Regions from separate parts of the Amycolatopsis sp. NPDC028719 genome, predicted to be linked through region 1. Evidence: predicted binding sites of a transcription regulator. Region 1 holds the regulator's gene; the other holds the start of a gene.
The links. Region 1 encodes HspR, which represses chaperone genes until heat shock. Its sites were predicted from a motif close to ANNTTGAGTNNNNNNNACTCAANNT; they were not measured.
Positions count from the first base shown of each region.

Region 2: the regulator HspR is predicted to act here: its motif matches at 7,169-7,193, upstream of lon (endopeptidase La).

Region 1 covers NZ_JBVHUL010000001.1:446,245-455,756, forward strand. Annotated here, with positions in the region: gene dnaK (molecular chaperone DnaK) at 1-1,603, shown strand, start outside; gene grpE (nucleotide exchange factor GrpE) at 1,600-2,307, shown strand; gene dnaJ (molecular chaperone DnaJ) at 2,344-3,513, shown strand; gene ACZ4TR_RS02165 (heat shock protein transcriptional repressor HspR) at 3,519-3,944, shown strand; gene ACZ4TR_RS02170 (ABC-F family ATP-binding cassette domain-containing protein) at 4,019-5,575, opposite strand; gene ACZ4TR_RS02175 (DUF305 domain-containing protein) at 5,843-6,376, opposite strand; gene ACZ4TR_RS02180 (lytic polysaccharide monooxygenase) at 6,373-7,122, opposite strand; gene ACZ4TR_RS02185 (dienelactone hydrolase family protein) at 7,268-7,984, opposite strand; gene ACZ4TR_RS02190 (globin domain-containing protein) at 8,029-9,204, opposite strand; gene ACZ4TR_RS02195 (globin domain-containing protein) at 9,480-9,512, opposite strand, start outside.
Region 2 covers NZ_JBVHUL010000010.1:343,914-353,425, forward strand. Annotated here, with positions in the region: gene ACZ4TR_RS38190 (NtaA/DmoA family FMN-dependent monooxygenase) at 1-249, shown strand, start outside; gene rfbA (glucose-1-phosphate thymidylyltransferase RfbA) at 246-1,127, opposite strand; gene ACZ4TR_RS38200 (sialidase family protein) at 1,179-2,315, opposite strand; gene ACZ4TR_RS38205 (hypothetical protein) at 2,503-3,168, shown strand; gene ACZ4TR_RS38210 (hypothetical protein) at 3,251-3,640, opposite strand; gene ACZ4TR_RS38215 (YajQ family cyclic di-GMP-binding protein) at 3,758-4,249, opposite strand; tRNA gene ACZ4TR_RS38220 (tRNA-Tyr) at 4,380-4,462, shown strand; gene lon (endopeptidase La) at 4,713-7,154, opposite strand; gene ACZ4TR_RS38230 (SAM-dependent methyltransferase) at 7,255-8,109, opposite strand; gene ACZ4TR_RS38235 (SAM-dependent methyltransferase) at 8,106-8,960, opposite strand; gene ACZ4TR_RS38240 (GNAT family N-acetyltransferase) at 9,031-9,512, opposite strand, start outside.

The DNA of each region.
Region 1 (9,512 bases):
CGCCCGGGTGCTGATGAAGCTCAAGCGCGACGCCGAGGCGTACCTGGGCGAGACCATCACCGACGCGGTGATCACCGTCCCGGCGTACTTCGAGGACGCGCAGCGGCAGGCCACCAAGGAGGCCGGGCAGATCGCCGGCCTGAACGTGCTCCGCATCGTCAACGAGCCGACCGCCGCCGCGCTGGCGTACGGCCTGGACAAGGGCGAGAAGGAGCAGACCATCCTGGTCTTCGACCTCGGTGGTGGCACCTTCGACGTCTCGCTGCTGGAGATCGGCGAGGGCGTCGTCGAGGTCCGCGCGACCTCCGGTGACAACCACCTCGGTGGTGACGACTGGGACGAGCGCATCGTCAAGTGGCTGGTCGACAAGTTCAAGGCCGCGAACGGCATCGACCTGACCAAGGACAAGATGGCGCTGCAGCGCATCCGCGAGGCGGCGGAGAAGGCGAAGATCGAGCTGTCCAGCTCGAACTCGGCCGGCATCAACCTGCCCTACATCACGGTCGACGCCGACAAGAACCCGCTGTTCCTCGACGAGCAGCTTTCCCGCGCCGAGTTCCAGAAGATCACCTCGGACCTGCTCGAGCGCACCCGGAACCCGTTCAACAACGTCATCCGTGACGCGGGCATCGCCGTCGGCGACATCGACCACGTCGTGCTCGTCGGTGGTTCCACCCGCATGCCGGCCGTGTCGGACCTGGTCAAGGAGCTGACCGGCGGGCGCGAGCCGAACAAGGGCGTGAACCCGGACGAGGTCGTCGCGGTCGGCGCGGCGCTGCAGGCCGGTGTCCTGAAGGGCGAGGTCAAGGACGTCCTGCTGCTGGACGTGACCCCGCTGTCGCTGGGCATCGAGACCAAGGGTGGCGTGTTCACCAAGCTCATCGAGCGCAACACCACGATCCCGACCAAGCGTTCGGAGATCTTCTCCACCGCGGACGACAACCAGCCGTCGGTGCAGATCCAGGTGTTCCAGGGTGAGCGCGAGATCGCCGCGCACAACAAGAAGCTCGGCATGTTCGAGCTGACCGGTCTCCCGCCCGCCCCGCGTGGCGTGCCGCAGATCGAGGTCACCTTCGACATCGACGCGAACGGCATCGTGCACGTCCTGGCCAAGGACCTGGGCACGAACAAGGAGCAGTCGATGACGATCACCGGTGGCTCCGCGCTGCCGAAGGACGACATCGAGCGGATGGTCAAGGACGCCGAGGCGCACGCCGAGGAGGACAAGACCCGTCGCGAAGAGGCCGAGACCCGCAACCAGGCCGAGACGCTGGTCTACCAGACCGAGAAGTTCCTCAAGGACAACGACGACAAGCTGCCCGACGACCTCAAGGCCAAGGTCAAGTCCGCGATCGACGAGTCGAACGAGGCGCTCAAGGGCACCGACTCGGCCAAGATCCGCGAGTCGATCGAGAAGCTGAACACCGCTTCGCAGGAGCTGGGCACCGCTCTGTACGCCAACGCGAACGCCGACGCGGCGGCCGGTGCGGCCGGTGCCGGTGCCGCGGGGGCGGCCGGTGGCGACGCCGGTGCGGCCGGCGGCCAGGCCAAGGCCGATGACGTGGTGGACGCCGAGATCGTCGAAGAGGACGAGAAGAAGTGACCCACAGCTACGACGAATCCGAGAACCAGGGCCGCGGCCCCGAGGAGCCGGTGGTCGTGCGGGATCGGCGGCGGGTGGACCCCCAGACCGGGCAGGTTCGCCCGCCCGGTCCGGCCCACGCCGCGCCGGAGCCGGAGGAGGCCCCCGTCGAGCACGCGGGCCCCTCGCTCGGCGAGTCCATTGTGGACGATTCGGTGTCGGTCGTTTCCGACATCGAGAAGGAGCTGGCCGAGCGCACCGCCGACCTCCAGCGACTGCAGGCCGAGTACGCCAACTACCGGAAGCGCGTCGAGCGTGACCGCGAGGCGGTCGTGCTCGGTGCCAAGGCGACCGTGGTGAACGACCTGCTGCCGCTGCTCGACGACCTCGAGCGGGCCGAGCAGCACGGTGACCTCACCGGGGCGTTCAAGGCCGTCGGCGACAAGCTGATCAGCGGCCTGCAGCGCGCGGGGCTCGAGTCGTTCGGCAGCGAGGGCGAGGCCTTCGACCCGAGCGTGCACGAGGCCGTGCAGCACAACACCTCGCCGGACGTGGCGGGCCCGACGGTGACCGTGGTCATGCGCCGCGGCTACCGCTTCGGCGACCGGGTCCTGCGGGCGGCACTGGTCGGGGTCACCGACCACGAGCCCGGTGGCCCGGCGGAGCACCCGCCCGTCGGTGGCGAGCTGCCACTCGACGGCGGACTCGATGAGCAGCAGCAGTAAGCAGTATCCGGTTGAGCTGGAAGGAGGAGGCGCCCGATGAGTGCTCGGGAATGGGTCGGTAAGGATTTCTACCGCGAACTGGGCGTCTCCTCCGACGCCACGGCGGACGAGATCAAGAAGGCCTACCGCAAGCTGGCCAAGGAGAACCACCCGGACGCGAACTCCGGCAACGCGCAGGCGGAGCAGAAGTTCAAGGCGGTCTCCGAGGCCTACGGCGTGCTCTCCGACGCGAGCAAGCGCAAGGAGTACGACGAGGCGCGGCGGCTGTTCGGCGGCGGGGGCGGGTTCAACTTCCCCGGTGGCGGCGGTGGCGGCAGCTTCGACATGGGCGACATCTTCGGCCAGGCCGGCGCGGGTCAGCAGCAGGGTTTCGGCGGGCTCGGCGACATCCTCGGCGGGCTCTTCGGCCGTGGCCGGGCGTCGGCGGGCGCGACGGCGAACCGGCCGCAGCGCGGGGCCGACGTCGAGACGGACGTCCGGATCGACTTCACCGAGGCGGTCAAGGGCGCGACCCTGCCGCTGCGGCTGTCGAGCCCGGCGACCTGTTCGACGTGCGGCGGCAACGGCGCGAAGCCGGGCACGTCGCCGCGGACCTGTCCGACCTGTTCCGGTTCGGGATTGGTCAGCCGGAGCCAGGGTGCGTTCGCGTTCTCGGAGCCGTGCCGCGACTGCCGCGGGCGCGGGCAGATCATCGACGACCCGTGCCCCGAGTGCGGCGGCGAAGGGGTCAGCACGCGGACCCGCACGCTGACCGTCCGGATCCCGTCGGGCGTCGACGACGACCAGCGGATCCGGCTGGCCGGCCAGGGCGAGCCGGGCCGGGGTGGTGCGCAGGCGGGTGACCTTTACGTCCGGGTGCACGTCGCTCCGCACCCGCTGTTCGGGCGCAAGGGCCTCGACCTGACGATCTCCGTGCCGGTGGACTTCACCGAGCTCACGCTCGGCACCACGATCACGGTGCCGACGCTCGAAGGCAAGGTCTCGCTCAAGGTGCCGCCGGGCACCGCGAGCGGACGGGTGCTGCGCGTGCGCGGCAAGGGCATCGCCAAGCGCGACGGCTCACAAGGTGATCTGCTCGTCACCCTCACCGCGGCGATTCCCGCCAAACTGGACGACAAGGCGCGCGAAGCACTGCAGGCGTACGCCGAGGCGATGGCCGGGCACGACCCCCGGCCCGAGATCACTGAGCTGCTCGAAGGCAGGTGAGTGGGATGTTCGGCGGGATCCCCCAGGAAGGGGACGAAGAGACCCCCGTGTTCGTCATCTCGGTGGCGGCCCAGCTCGCGGGGATGCACGCGCAGACGTTGCGCACCTACGACCGGCAGGGCCTGGTGTCGCCGGGCCGCACGTCCGGTGGCGGGCGGCGCTACTCGATGCGCGACATCGCGCTACTGCGCGAAGTCCAGCGCCTGTCGCAAGAGGACGGCGTCAACCTGGCCGGCATCAAGCGCATCATCGAGCTGGAGAACCAGGTCGACGCGCTGCGGGCCCGGCTCGCGGAGCTGACCGAAGAGCTGGCCGCGGCGTACGCCGCGGGCGAGCAGGCCGCGGCGGCGGCGCACGCGTCGTACCGCCGGGATCTGGTGCCGCTCAACCAGCAGACGGCGATGGTGGTCTGGCGTCCCAAGCGCCGCTGAGCCCCCGCTGGATCGCAAGTCCGTGAAGGCCCCCTTACCGGCTATAAGAGCCGGTAAGGGGGCCTTCACGGCTTTCAGCCCCCGAGCGCCAGGCGCGGCCAGGCCGCGAGGTCGCGCAGCATTCGCCGGTCGTGCGTCGCGACGACCACCGCGGCCGGGGTTTCGAGCAGGGCCTCGGTCAGCTCCTCGACGAGCACCGCCGACAGGTGGTTGGTCGGCTCGTCGAACACCAGCAGGTCCGGGCGTCCGGCCAGCCGCAGCGCCAGGTCGAGCCGCCGCTGCTGGCCCTGGGACATGCGGCCGACCGGCGTGCGCAGGGATTCCGCGTCGAGCAGGCCCATGGCCGAAAACGGGAGGCCCGCACGCTCGAACAGCCGGCGGGCGGTGAGTTCTTCCGGCCATGCCGGGACTTCCTGGCCGATCAGGGCCACTTTCGCGCCGGGCAGGTGCCGGACCGAACCCGTCGTCGGCGTGAGTTCGCCGGCGAGCGCAGACAGCAGCGTCGACTTGCCCGCGCCGTTTTCGCCGGTGACGAGGAGGCGGTCGCCGCGGTCGAGGGACAGCGTCACCGGGCCGGCGAGGCGACCGGCGACGCCGACGTCGTGCAGGCGGACCAGTGCTCGCGCGCCGGAGCCGAGATCGGGCCACCGCAACGACAACGGCGGCTCGGGCACGGTCACGCGATGCGCCTCCAGCGCCGCCCGCTCCCGGTTGAGCGCCTGGACGACACCGGGCGCGCGGGACTGGCGCTGGTGCCGCCCGGTGCCCTTGTCCGGCCGCCAGCCGGTGCTGAGCCGGGCACGCGCCTGCGTCACCGCGAGGGTGAGCTGCCGGTGCGTGTCCTGCTGCTCCTCGAACTCCTGCACCCAGCGTTCGCGGTCCCGGCGGCGGCCGTCCTGCCAGGCCGAATAGCCGCCGGCGTAGCTGCGCGGGCGGCCGTCCTGGCTGGGGTCGAGATCGAGGAACTCGGTCGCGACGTCGCTGAGCAGCGCGCGGTCGTGGCTGACCAGTGCGACGCCGCCGTCGTGGCCGCGCAGCCGGTCAGTCAAGAACGCGAGGCCGCCGGCGTCGAGGTGGTTGCCGGGCTCGTCGAGCAGCAGGAAGTCGTGCCGCGCACCGAGCAGGCAGGCCAGGCGCACGCGGTAGCGCTGCCCGACCGAAAGCGTGCCGAGTTCGCGGGTCCGGTCGGTGCAGGCGCCGAGGGCTTCGAGGGCGACGTCGACGCGGCGTTCGGCGTCCCACGCGTCGAGGCGCGTGGCCGCGTCGAGCGCGGTGGCGTAGCGGTCCTCGGTGAAATTCGCGGTGGCCGCATCGAGCGCTCGCAAGGCGTCGTGGGCTTCGCGCAACGCCTCGGTGGTCAGCGTGCCGACGGTTTCGCCGGACCGGAAGGGCAGCGCCTGCCGGGCGACGCCGACGGTGCCCGTCCGCTGGACGGTGCCGTGGTCGGGCGCGCGCACCCCGGCGAGGACGTGCAGCAGGGTGGTCTTGCCGCGCCCGTTCTCGCCGACGATCGCCAGCCGGGACCGGGCCGAAACGGTGACGCTCACGTCGTGCAGGACGCGGCGCGAGCCGAGCGTGACGCCGACGCGCTCCGCGCGCAGGTGGGCGGATTCGGGCAGGGGGGAAGTCAAAAGATGCTCCGCAGCTCTGGAGGGAGCCGGGCAGCACGAAAGCGGCCGCCCGGCGAAGGCCGGAACGGCGGGCAGGGAAGGAGATCGGTGCGCCGCCGTCAGCGGCGGGTGCGCAACCTCGCGAAGACGGTGCGGGAGAACATCATGATCGCGAGGCTAACGCGACGCTGAGGCACGGCCAACCGAATTTCGGCCCGAAGCGCAGCCGGCCGCGAGCGGCCCGGCAGGAGGCTGCTCGCGGCCGGCACCCCAGAACGCGGGGGGTCGTCAAACCTTGAAGTTCAACAGCTGCTTCACCTCGGCGGACCGCGACTCGATGACCCGCCGGGCCAGATCACGGGCCTGGGCGTTGACCCCGCCGTTCGCCGAGTTCTCCGTCTGGGCCAGCTCGATCGCTCCCTGCTGCTGGCCGGTCAGCACGTCGAGGAACTTGCGGGGAAACTCCGCGTCGGGCGCCGACCGGAGCGTGCCCACCAGGTCCGGCGATGTCATCTTCATGCCGCCGTGGCCCGCGTGGGCCTGGGGGTTCATGTCCATCGTCTCGGGCTGGGACCAGGCGCGAAGCCAGTTCCGCATGTCGTCCACTTCGGTGCGCTGCGTCGATTCGATCGCCGCCGCCAGTTCCTTCACCGCCGGCGGCAACGGGTGGTTCGTGGCCAGGCGGACGATCTCGATGCCCTGCTGGTTCTGGGGGATCAGCATCTGCAGGAACATCACGTCCGCCGCGTTGTACGTGGGTGGGGCCGCCGTCGCGCCGCAGCCGGTCAGCAGCAGCGCGACGACGGCCAGCACCACTCTCACTGGCGCTGCCAGAGCGCCGGGGTGTTCGGCGGCTCCCAGCCCGCGATCGCCGTGTGCGGCTGCAGGCAGCGGTAGCTCGCGCCGCCGTAGGTCACCACGTCGCCGGCCTTGTACGCCGTTCCCGCCGCCCACGTGCCGCTCGAGGGCGGTGTGGTCGGGGTCGCGGTCGGCGGCCGGGTCGTCGTCGGGGGCGGGGTCGTGGTGGTCGGCGGCGGAGTTCCGCCGCCGCCGATCTGGAGGTCGACGCAGCTGTAGAACGCGTTGGCCGTGTCGGAGATGTTCCAGATCGCCAGCACCTTGACCCGGCCCGAATAGCCGGCCAGGTTCACCGTGTGCTGCACGGTCGCCGGCGGCTGCTGGTTGTTGCCGGGGATGTTCGCGACGCGCGTGCCGCCGATGTAGTACTCGTAGTTCGAGGTGGCGTGCCGGGCGGTGAACACCCAGTTGAACGTCACCGTCGTGCCGACCGACTTGGCCGGCCAGGGCTTCGACTCGTCGGCCAGCTCGGCGAACTGCCCCAACCCGGCGTTGCAGCTGCGCAGGCCCTTGGGACCTTCGACGCTCTGGGGTTCGTAGACGATCTGCCCGCAGTTCGGGACCTTCCCGGCCGCGCAGTTGGCCTGCCGGCTGGGCGGGTCGGAGATGTATCCGTGGGCACTCGCGGAGGTGGCGGGGAGGACGACGACCAGCACCGGGGCGAGGAGAGCGCCGGCTGCGGCCGCGAAAAGCTTTCGCTTAAGGGTCATTTCGGCTCCTCGAGGGGGAACAGCGTTGTTCCGGAGGGAGGACGAACGAGCACGTCCGGGGAAGACGTGGTCTAGACCATAAAGCGATTCGGGCACAACGGTCAATCAACTACAGCCGTTCAGCAGAAACGCTAGCCCGCTCGGCTCAGTGCGAAGGTCGGGCCGGTTGCTGCAGGTGTTCGCCGAAGAAAGACGTCACTCGGCGCCACGCGTCTTCGGACGCTTCGTGGTGGTAAGTGAACCCGACGACCTTGAGCAGCAGGTTGAGCGGTGCCGCGACCTCGATCTTGTTGGCGAACCCGTGACTCGCGCCGGCGTACTCCTTGACGTCGTGCGGGATTTCACGCTCGGTGAGCGCCGTCTCGAGCTTCGCCGCCGCGCCGCGCAGCGAGAAGTCCTTCTTGCCGAAGCTCGCGACGATCGGGCACGCGTCGTCGAGCACCGACAGGGTCTTCGGCAGCTGCCCGTAGTACGGCGCCGACGCCTCGAAGCCGCGTGACGCCGCGACGAGCGCGAAGCCGCCGCCCATGCAGAACCCGGCGATGCCGACCCGGCCCGAGCAGTCCGCGCGGCCGGCCAGGAGCGCGCGCGACGCCTCGATGTCGTCGAACGTCCGGCCCTGGTTCGCGAACATGTCCGAGAACACGCGACGCACGCAGCGGCGCATCCCGCCCCGCGAGTACAGGTCCGGGCTGAGCGCGAGGTAGCCCTCGGCGGCGAAGCGGTCGGTGATGTTCTTCGTGTCCTGGCTCAGCCCGAACGCGTCGTGGATGAGCACCACACCCGGGTGTGGCCCTTCGCCCGCGGGCTCCGCCAGGTAGCCGCCGATGGTCCCGTCCGAAACCGGAATCGTCATCTCCATATCGGCGAACATAGCGAGAATCCGCGCGACCCGCCGTGAGGTCCTCAGTCCAGGGTGAACGGGTCGAAGCGGATGCGTTCGAGCTCGACGCCGGCGGTCAGCAGCTTCGCGATCGTCGCCCGGATCATCGGGGGCGAGCCGGAGACGAGGATGTCGTGGTCCTTCCAGACACCGCGCTGGGCCACGGCGTGCGCCAGGGTGCCGCGGTCGCCGCCGGGAATGGCGCCCTCCTCGGTCACCGGGGTGACCGTCAGCCACTTCGACACCGCGGTCAGCCGCCGGAGGTCGTCGAGCGCATACAGGTCCTCGGGTCTTTTGCCGCCGAAGAACAGGTGCACCGGCGGGTTGCGCTTCCAGTGCGCGAGGTCGTCGAGGATCGAGACGAACGGGGTGACCCCGGTTCCGCCGGCGATCATCAGCAGCCGTTTCCGGGTGGCGGTCGGGCGCACGTTGAGCGTGCCCATCGCCGGCCCGAGCCGCCAGACGTCCCCCAGCTTGGTGTGGTTGACGATGGCCCCGCTGACCCAGCCGCCGGGTACCGCGCGCACGTGGAACGTCATCTGGCCGTCGCCGCGCGGCGCGGTCGCCGGGGAGAGGTAGCGCCACATCCGCGGCCGCTGCGGCACCTCCACGCTCACGTAGCTGCCGGCCCGGAACGGCAGCAGTCCTTCGGTCTGCACCCGCACCATCGCGACGTCGCGGGACAGCTTGCGGTGGTCGAGCACCCGCGCCGCCCAGGACGCGGGCCCGGTCTCGGCCTGCGCGGCCTCGCGCATGGTCTTCGCGATGAGCCCGTAGGCCGTCGTCCACGCGGACTCCACCTCGGGCGTCCACTTCTGCTTGAGGAACCGTTTCATCGCGGACAGCAGCGCGATGCCGACGGCGTCGTAGTGGCGGGCGACGACGGCGAACTTGCGGTGGTCGCGGCCCAGCTGCCCGAGGAAGGTGGTCAGCTCGTCGGGCCGGTCGACCATCTGCACGACGTACACGAGCGCGCGCAGCAACCGGCTGCGTTGGCTCGCCATCGTGACCGGGAACAGATCACGGCAATCCGGCGCGACCACGAACAACGCGCCGTAGAAGTACTGGGCGACTTCGTCGGCTTTCGGTTCGATCTCCGCAAAACTTTCACGAATCAACCGCGCGAGTTCGCGACCTTCCACGGTCGAAACGGGAACGGTCTTGGGTGGTGCGGAGACCTTCACGGATTCAGCAGTCATCGGGAACGGTATTCTCCAGTCCTGCAAAGGCTTTCTTGCGCCGTGCGTGCGGCGTCGCCGTGCGGTGCCGCCCCCGAGGCTTTCCGACTGTAGGCGAATTCCCGTGCAGATGCGCGTGATTCCGCGCGGTCCGCTCGAACGGAGCAATTTAGCCACACGGCGTAAACCCTGTCTGGCACAGCGTAAAAACGATCATCCGGATGGTTTACGCGGCGCGCGTAACAATTCTCGCGGCTCGTTCGATTCCTGCATCGGACCAGCGGGTCCGCAATTGGCTAGTCGATCGTGAACGGGTCGTACTGGATCTG
Region 2 (9,512 bases), on a different contig from region 1:
AAACTCTCGATCCGCGAGCTGGTGATCGAGGCCACCGCGCGCCAGCAGTTCGTCGGCACGCCGTCGACCGTCGCTTCGACGATCGACGAGTACGTCCAGTCCGACGCGGCCGACGGGTTCGTCCTCGTGCCGCACCTGACGCCGGGCGGGCTCGACGAGTTCGCCGACAAGGTCGTGCCGCTCCTGCAGGAGCGCGGGGTGTTCCGGACCGAGTACGCCGGGACGACGCTGCGCGAGCAGCTCTTCTAGGCCGAAGCTCCCGCCGCTACGGCGACTGCCTTGACGTAGTCGCCGTAGCCGGACTTCGCGAGCTTCTCGCCCAGCGCGTAGCACTCGTCGGCGTCGATGAAGCCCATCCGCAGCGCGATCTCCTCGAGGCACGCGATGCGCACGCCGGTGCGGTGCTCCAGCACCTGCACGAACTGGCCGGCTTCGAGCAGCGAGTCGTGCGTGCCGGTGTCGAGCCAGGCGAAGCCGCGGCCGAGGTCGACCAGTGACGCCCGGTCCTGGCGCACGTACGTGAGGTTGACGTCGGTGATCTCGAGCTCACCGCGCGCCGACGGCGTGAGTGCGCGGGCGATGTCGACGACCTCGTTGTCGTAGATGTACAGCCCGGTGATCGCCTTGTTCGAGCGCGGCTTGGCGGGCTTTTCTTCGATGGACACCAGCTTGCCGCCCGCGTCGACCTCGCCGACGCCGTAGCGCTCGGGGTCCTTCACCGGGTAGCCGAACAGGACGCAGCCGTCGAGCTCGCGCACGGCCTGCTGCAGGCGGCCGGAGAAGCCCTGGCCGTAGAAGATGTTGTCGCCGAGCACGAGCGCCACGTCGTCGTCGCCGATGAAGTCCGCGCCGATCACGAAGGCCTCGGCCAGGCCGTTCGGGCTGGGCTGCTCGGCGTAGGAGAACGCGAGGCCGAACTGGTCGCCGTTGCCGAGCAGCTTGCGGAACATCGGCAGGTCGGCGGGGGTGGAGATGACGAGGATCTCGCGGATCCCGGCCAGCATCAGCACCGAGATCGGGTAGTAGACCATCGGTTTGTCGTAGACCGGCAGCAGCTGCTTCGACACCGCCTGGGTGATCGGGTGCAGGCGTGTCCCGCTGCCTCCGGCCAGCACGATGCCCTTCATGAACTGCCTCCTCGAGTCCGGCGTCGGCCCCACCCTACGGGCCGGGCGGGATCAGAAAGCCGGTCCCTTGCCGAAGTAGGCCTTGCAGCCGAGGTTGTACTCGGTGGCGATCTCGAGCACGTTCTTCCCGTCGTCGACCGGCAGCAGCGTCGAGGAGTAGTTCGGGCAGAAGTTGTTGTAGATGCCGGTGATGTGCACCGGGGCGGGCAGCTCGTACCAGTTGCCGGCGCCGAAGTTGTCGTTCGCCAGCAGCACCTGGCCGTTCTTCGGCTGCGGCTGGCCCTTCGCGTTGGTGTAGATCTGCCCGACCATGACGATCCGCACGCCGTTCGGGCCGCCGGGGAAGAGCGTGATCGTCTGCGCGTGCTGGAAGTAGTTGCCGTTCGCGGTTTCGACGCGAGTGCCGGGATCGGTGGGGCTGCCCCAGTTGGCGCCATCGGGGGAGATCTTGAAGTACGGGTCGCAGTAGCGGTCGCGGAAGTTGCAGATTTCGTAGGCGAAGTAGTAGCGGCCGTCGGGCAGCCTGCGGATGATCGGCATCCCGGGCCGGACCCGGTCCGGCGGGATGGCCAGGGTGAGCTGCTTGGTGCCCCAGTGCACGCCGTCGGTCGAGGCGACGCGGTTGAGGACCTGCGCGTACTTCGGTGCCTGCGTCTCGTCGGCGAAGTGGAGCCAGAGCGTGCCGCCGGCGTCGACGGTGAACTCGGGCTCCCAGATGCCGTCGATGTTGTGCGAGCGGGCGGGCTCGGCCAGGAAGCTCCACGAACGGCCGCCGTCCTTGCTGGCCCAGACCTTGATCCCGACGCGCCGCTGCGCGCCGGCGTCCTGCCGGTAGGAAGCGGCCCAGAGCAGGGTGCCCGCGCGGAGCCGGCCGACCCGCTGCGGCAGTTCGTAGAGCGTGCCGCAGCACATGCCGTACCGGCCGTCGGGGTCGTGGATGGCGCCGAGCTGGTGGAACGTCTCGCCCTCGTCGGTGCTCTCCATGACGGGCGTGAACTTGCCCCCGGCGTCTTCGCTGGTCAGCGCCGCGATGATGTGCCCGCGGCCGAAGATCGAGTGGTCGAGCCGGACGAGGCGCGCGTAGGAGCCGAGGCCGGGCAGCAGCAGCTTGCGCTCGGCGGCGCTCGCCGGGGTCAGTGTCGCGCCGATCACGGTGAGTGACAGCACGAAGGCGAGCAAGCGGCGCATCCTGACCCTCTCCACATGGTGACCGCGCGATTACAGCACGCGGTCCGGATCCTTCGTGGACAGTCACGCGGGCATTCGCGCTTTCGAGCGGTTTGCTCTGCCCGTCCGGGTGATCGCTCACGCACGGCGACGGTAACGCCGTGGTCTTGCGCGCCGAAAGATCACCAGACGGTTCCGAGGGGGGACGATGAGATTCCGGCTTGCCTGCGTTGTGGCGGCGGTGGCGTTGACGTCGGCGTGCGGGCCGACGACGGGGTTCGGCACGATCGAGACTTCTTCGGAGCCGGTCCCGGTTCCCGCACCCACGACATCAGCGGCTCCGGCGCTTCGCGACGTGCCTGCCGAGACGCACACGGGCAAGGGCGAAGGCGAGTTCGCGACGACGTGGCCGGCGGACCAGCTGGGTTTCTTCACGTTCGACTGCCCGAAGTGCTCGTCGAACGTGATGATCGACACGGACGGCGGCGAGTACGGCCTGGTCAACGCGATCGGCAAGTACCAGGGCACGACGTGGCTGAACACGGAACCGGACCGCCCGACGACAAAGGTGACGGTCCACGCGAACGCGGCCTGGACGGCAACGATCGCGGACTACCGGAGCTTGCCGGTGGTGGCCCCGGGCGCACCGACGTCAGGCAAGGGCGACGCGGTGTTGCGCGTGCCGGCGGGGGTTACGCACGTGAAGCTTTCGGCGAAGACCCGCGGCAACATCGCCCTGTGGGTGCACTCGGAGGAGGACGGCGACCTGCTGGTCAACGAGATCGGCGACGTCGACGTGGACCGGGAGGTCCGAGGTCCGGCTTATCTGCGGGTGGACGGGTACGAAGCGAGCTGGACGGTGACGCCGTCCTGAGCGGGCGCCCGGGTGCCCGCGTTCGTCGCGCAAGACCGTGCGCGTCGCGAAGACCGACGTCCGAGGACGTCGTCTGGGATGCTCATGGTTCGAACGTCCGGAGTTCGGTCCGGTGGCGTCCGGTGCCCTGTTCTGGGTTGATCAGCAGCGCGAAGTCGGGCAGCGCGGTCGGTGCGGGCTGTCCGTTGATGTCCCTCTGCCCAGGTTCTGCGTCCCATTCGATCAAGGCGATCGTCACGCTCCACCGGCCCGGCGGCAGAGGGATGCGCAAGCCGGCCTCGCCCCCTGCCCCGACATGCTCGATACCGCTGATCACGGCGTCGCCGGGGGTGACGAACAGGTACGGCTCCGAGGACACGAGGAGATATTGGCGTTCTTCCAGCAGTGCCGGTTCCCACGTGTCGTAGTCGACGATGTCGCCGGACGACGCCGGGGACCACAGCCCGAACATCCCGGCATCGGTGACCATCACGCCGGTGGCTTCCGTTGATCGCGCTCCCCTGCTGGACGACCGACTGCGCGCTCGGTTGTACCGACGTTGTACCCACGGGCACCTGAAACCAGATACCCGCAGGTCAACGAAGGTGTGTCACCGGTAATTCGTGAACTGCAGCGCGATCTCGAAGTCCTTGCCCTTCAGCAACGCGATCACGTCCTGCAGCTGGTCCTTCTTCTTGCCCGACACCCGCAGCTGGTCGCCCTGGATCTGGGCCTGCACGCCCTTCGGGCCCTCGTCGCGGATGAACTTCGCGATCTGCTTCGCCTTGTCCGATGCGATGCCCTGGATGATCTTGCCCGAAACCTTGTAGATCTTGCCCGACAGGGCCGGCTCGTCGGCTTCGAAGGCCTTCAGGGAGATGCTGCGCTTGATCAGCTTCTCCTTGAACACCTCGACCGCGGCCAGCGCGCGCTCCTCCGTCTCGGACTCGATCACGATCGCCTCCTCGCCGGACCAGTTGATCGTCGTGCCGGTGCCGCGGAAGTCGAAGCGCGTGCCGAGCTCCTTGCTTGCCTGGTTCAGCGCGTTGTCCACCTCCTGGCGGTCGACCTTGCTCACGACGTCGAAAGAGGGATCCGCCACGTGTCCTCACACCTCGTACTCGCTTGTCAGGGGCCACCCAGCCTAGTCCCCACCGGAGGAGGGGCATCCCGGTTGACCCCCGCTCGAACCTGTTGGGTAAGCTTCTACCCGGTCGGCGCGTCCGGCCCCAGGCGGGTTACCCGAGTGGCCAAAGGGGACTGGCTGTAAACCAGTTGGCTTACGCCTACGGGGGTTCGAATCCCTCACCCGCCACATCAAGACCCCGTAACCTCGATCAGGTTGCGGGGTCTTTGTGTTCGGCAATCAGCCCGTGCAATTCCTTCACGGAGCCACGGTGTCTTGCACGGCCGCGGTCCCCGTAAGTGGGTTCGAAATCGAATTCGCGGGCCTCGCAGCTGACCTTTCCGCGTTGCCGGCCGGACTGCGCGATCTTTAGCCGCTCGGACAAGGTGAAGGCCCCCATTCGCGGGAGAATGGGGGCCTTCGGTGGCGGCGTTCGGGGTTACGCCGCCTGGGGAACCGGCGTCGAAGCCGGGGTCAAAGCGAGCTCCAGGACCTCGCGGACGTTCGCCACCGCGTGGACGTCCAGCTGGGACAGCACCTCGGCCGGGACGTCGTCCAGGTCCGGCTCGTTGCGCTGCGGGATGATCACCGTCTTCATCCCCGCCCGGTGGGCCGCCAGCAGCTTCTGCTTCACGCCGCCGATCGGGAGGACGCGGCCCGTGAGGGACACCTCGCCCGTCATCGCGACGTCCGGCCGGACCACGCGGCCCGAGAGCAGCGAGGCCAGCGCCGTCGTCATCGTGACGCCCGCCGACGGCCCGTCCTTCGGGACCGCGCCCGCCGGGACGTGGACGTGGATGCCGCGCTCGCGCAGGTCACCCACCGGCAGCTCCAGCTCCGCGCCGTGCGACCGCAGGTAGGACAGCGCGATCTGGACGGACTCCTTCATCACGTCGCCGAGCTGGCCGGTCAGCTGGAGCCCGGACGCGCCGGACTCCTGGTCCGCCAGCGACGCCTCGATGTAGAGGACGTCACCGCCGGCGCCGGTGACCGCCAAGCCGGTGGCCACACCCGGGGTCGCGGTCCGCTGGGTCGACGCGGGCAGCGACGACTCCGGGATGTGCCGCGGGCGGCCCAGGTAATCGGGAAGATCCGCGGCGTCCACGGTCAGCGGCAGCGAAACCTCGTCGAGGGCCACCTTGGTCGCGATCTTGCGCAGGACCTTCGCGATCGTGCGGTTCGCGTCGCGGACGCCCGCCTCGCGGGTGTACTCGGCGGCGATCCGGCTGAACGCGGCGTCGGTCAGGCTGACGTCGGCCGTGCCCAGGCCGGCGCGTTCCAGCTCGCGGGGGAGCAGGTGGTCGCGGGCGATGGTGACCTTCTCGTGCTCGGTGTAGCCGTCCAGCGTGACGAGCTCCATGCGGTCCAGCAGCGGGCCGGGGATGGTCTCGAGCGCGTTCGCCGTCGCCAGGAACACGACGTCGGACAGGTCGAGCTCGACCTCGAGGTAGTGGTCGCGGAACGTGTGGTTCTGCTCCGGGTCCAGCACTTCGAGCAGCGCCGCGGTCGGGTCGCCGCGGTAGTCGGCGCCGACCTTGTCGATCTCGTCGAGCAGCACGACCGGGTTCATCGAGCCGGCTTCCTTGATGGCGCGGACGATCCGGCCGGGCAGCGCGCCGACGTAGGTGCGGCGGTGGCCGCGGATCTCCGCCTCGTCGCGGATGCCGCCCAGCGCCACGCGGACGAACTTGCGGCCCATGGCCTTCGCGACGGACTCACCCAGCGACGTCTTGCCGACCCCGGGAGGGCCCGCGAGGGCGAGCACCGCGCCGGAACGCCGACCGTTGATTGGGCCGAGACCCGATTCCGCTGTGTTGAATGGCGCCTCGGCGGTAAAGAGTGCCTCGGCGCGGCGCTTCCGCACGGCCAAGTACTCGATGATGCGTTCCTTGACGTCGTCGAGGCCCGCGTGGTCGGCATCCAAAACCGCTCGCGCGGCGGCGATGTCGTAGCTGTCCTCGGTGCGCTCGTTCCAGGGCAGCTCCAGGACGGTGTCCAGCCAGGTGCGGATCCAGCCGCCCTCGGGGGACTGCTCGGACGTACGGTCCAGCTTGTCCACCTCGGCCAGCGCGGCCTTCTTCACGGCGTCGGGCAGTTCGGCGCCTTCGACGCGGGCGCGGTAGTCGTCGTCCTGCGCGGTGCCGTCGAGCTCCCCGAGCTCCTTGCGGATGGCCTCGAGCTGGCGGCGCAGCAGGAACTCCTTCTGCTGCTTCTCCATGCCCTCGGCGACGTCCTTGCGGATCGTGTCGGTCACCTCGAGCTCGGCGAGGTGCTCCTTGCTCCACTCGAGCGCCTTCTCCAGGCGTGCGCTGACGTCGAGCGTGGTCAGCAGCTCGAGCTTCTGCTCGGTGTCGAGGTACGGCGCGTTGCCGGACAGGTCGGCGATCGCGGATCCGTCCTCGACCTGCTGGACGGCGTCGATCAGCTGCCAGCCGCCGCGCTGCTGGAGGATCGAGATGACGACGGCCTTGTACTCGGCCGCGAGCTGCGCGGTCCGGTCGTTCGTGGTCTCGGGGGCGTCCTCGGCGTGCACCCAGCGGGCGGCGCCGGGGCCGTCGGCCATCCGGCCGACGAGCGCGCGGGCGGTGCCGCGCAGCAGGACGGCCGCCTTGCCACCGGGCACGCGGCCGATGCGCTCGACCGTGGCGACGGTGCCGAACTCGGCGTACTCGCCGTGGACGCGCGGCACGATCAGGACTTCGGCCTTGGTGGCGCCGGTCGACCGGATGCCGGGGAACGAAGCCTGGCTGGGGGTGTTGGACTGGGCGGACTCCACCGCGGCCCGCGTCTCGCTGTCGGTGAGGTCGAGCGGGACGACCATGCCCGGCAGCACGACGTCGTCATCGAGCGGGAGCACGGGCAGGAGGCGGGTGTCGGACATGTGCACTCCTCGTGTAGTTGAGTCTGCCTAGCTCAACTCTCCGATGGGTGTGTTTGTTTCCGAGAGTGCGTTCGCCCACAGCGAAGGAAGAAAGTCCAGGTCAGAGGCTTGGTCGGCGCGCGACGGCGCACCAGGCGAACGGCCGCGTCTCGAGATCGATGACGTTCGGAGGCTCCTCGGGACGCCAGTCCGGCAACGATGTCATCCCCGGCGGAAGCAGCGGCCAGCCGCCGAACCAGGGGAGCAGCTCCTCGGCCGAGCGCAGCCACGCCGGGTTCGACGTGTCGCGGTAGGCGTCGATGAACCGCTTCACCTCCGCGGCGCGCTCGGGCGGCGCGTCGTCGCGGCACGTCCCGTGCGTCAGCGCCAGCCAGCTGCCCGGCGCGAGCTTCGAGCGGTACGTCGCCATCAGGCCCTCGGGATCGTCGGACGGCCCGACGAAGTGCATCACCGTGATCATCAGCAGGCACACCGGCCGCGACCAGTCGATCAGCTCCTGCACGACGTCGTCGGCGAAGATCTCCTCCGGCCGCCGGATGTCCCGCTCGACCAGGCCCGCCCAGCCCGTCGCGCCTTCCTTCTCCAGGATCAGCCGCGAATGCGCGGCCGCGACCGGCTCGTAGTCGACGTAGACGACCGACGCGCGTTCACCCTCGGGAAGCAGGTCCCGGACGATCTCGTGCACGTTCCCCGCGGTCGGCACACCGGAGCCCAGGTCGACGAACTGGCGGACACCGACGTCCATCGCGGCCGAGACCACGCGGTTCATGAACGCCCGGTTCTGCCGCGAGATCGGCCGGATCAGCGGCCACACCTTCTCCACGCGCCGGCCGAACTCGCGGTCGACCGCCCAGTGGTGGTTCCCGCCGAGGTACCAGTCGTACACCCGGGCCGCGGACGGCTTGTCGGTGTCGACCCCGGCCGGGGCGATCGGCGCTGTGTTCTCGGGGGTCATCCGCCGGGCTTCTCCGCGATGCCGCACCACGCGTACGGGCGGGCTTCCGCTTCCAGCGCGTTGAGCTTCCGGTCCGGCCGCCAGTCCGGCAGGTGCACGATGCCCGGTTCGAGCAGCGGCCAGTCGCCGAACAGCGGCTCGATCTCCTCGCGGTCGCGCAGCCACACCGGGTTGCTGGTCTTGCGGTACTGCTCGACGAACCAGCGCAGCCCCGCGAGCGACTCGCCGGTCCCGTCGCCCTCGCTCATCTGCGAGATCGCCAGCCAGCTCCCGGGTGCGAGCTTGTCCCGGTAGGCCTTGAGGAGGCCGATGGGGTCGTCGTCCGGCCCGACGAAGTGCAGCACCGCCATCATCATCAGGCAGACGGGCTTCGAGAAGTCGATGAGCCGCTGCGTCTCTTCGGCGCGCAGCACGGCCTTCGCGTCCCGCATGTCGGCCTGGACGATGCCCGCCCAGTCCGTCGCCGCCTCCTCTTCGAGGATCAGCGTCGCGTGCGCGACCGCGACCGGCTCGTAGTCGACGTACACGACCGTCGCGTCGTGGTCCTCGGGCAGCTCGGCCTCGACGACCTCGTGCACGTTCCCGGCCGTCGGGACGCCGGAGCCGAGGTCGACGAACTGCCGGATCCCGGCCCGCAGCGCCGCCCGCACCGCGCGGTTCATGAACTCGCGGTTCTGCTTCGACCCGGGACGCACCAGCGGCCACTGCTGTTCCATGCGCCGGCCGAACTCGCGGTCCACGGCCCAGTTCTGCGTGCCGCCCAGGTACCAGTCGTAGATCCGGGCCGCGGACGGCTTCTCGGTGTCGACGCCTTCGGGTGCTCTCGGCGCGGAATCCCGCTGATCGGTCACTTCCGGCTCCCCTCACTGCTCCGGGAACCACCCTATAAGGACGGGCGACCTGGGGTAATCCGCCAGTGGTTCACCGAACGGCCGGGCGACGCTGCCAGTACGTCCACAGCGGGCGGTACCCCTGCGCGTACCAGAACGGTGTCGACAGCGGGTTCGCCGCCGCGTGGTGCAGGAGGACGACGTCCGCGCCCTCTTCGTCGAGGACGTGGTGGGCGTGGGTGGCCAGCGCCGTACCGACACCGGACGACCGCGCCTCCTTCGCGACGGCCAGCGACGACAGGTAGCCGACGCGGCCCGCCGCGACCCGGTCGCTGATCCAGCCGGTCTCGCCGGGGTGCTGGACGTTCACCATGCCGAGCGGACGCCCGTACAGCTCGGCGATCCAGAGCGGCGGTTCCGGGCGGTTCAGCTGTTCGGCCAGGTCCTTGGCCATGATGTCCTCGACGCCGTGGCGCAGGTTGACCGTGCCGTACTGCGCGTCGAAGGAGTGCAGCTCGAGCCCCAGCGAGACGACGGTTTCGAGGTCGCCGGGCTCGGCGCGGCGGATCTTGA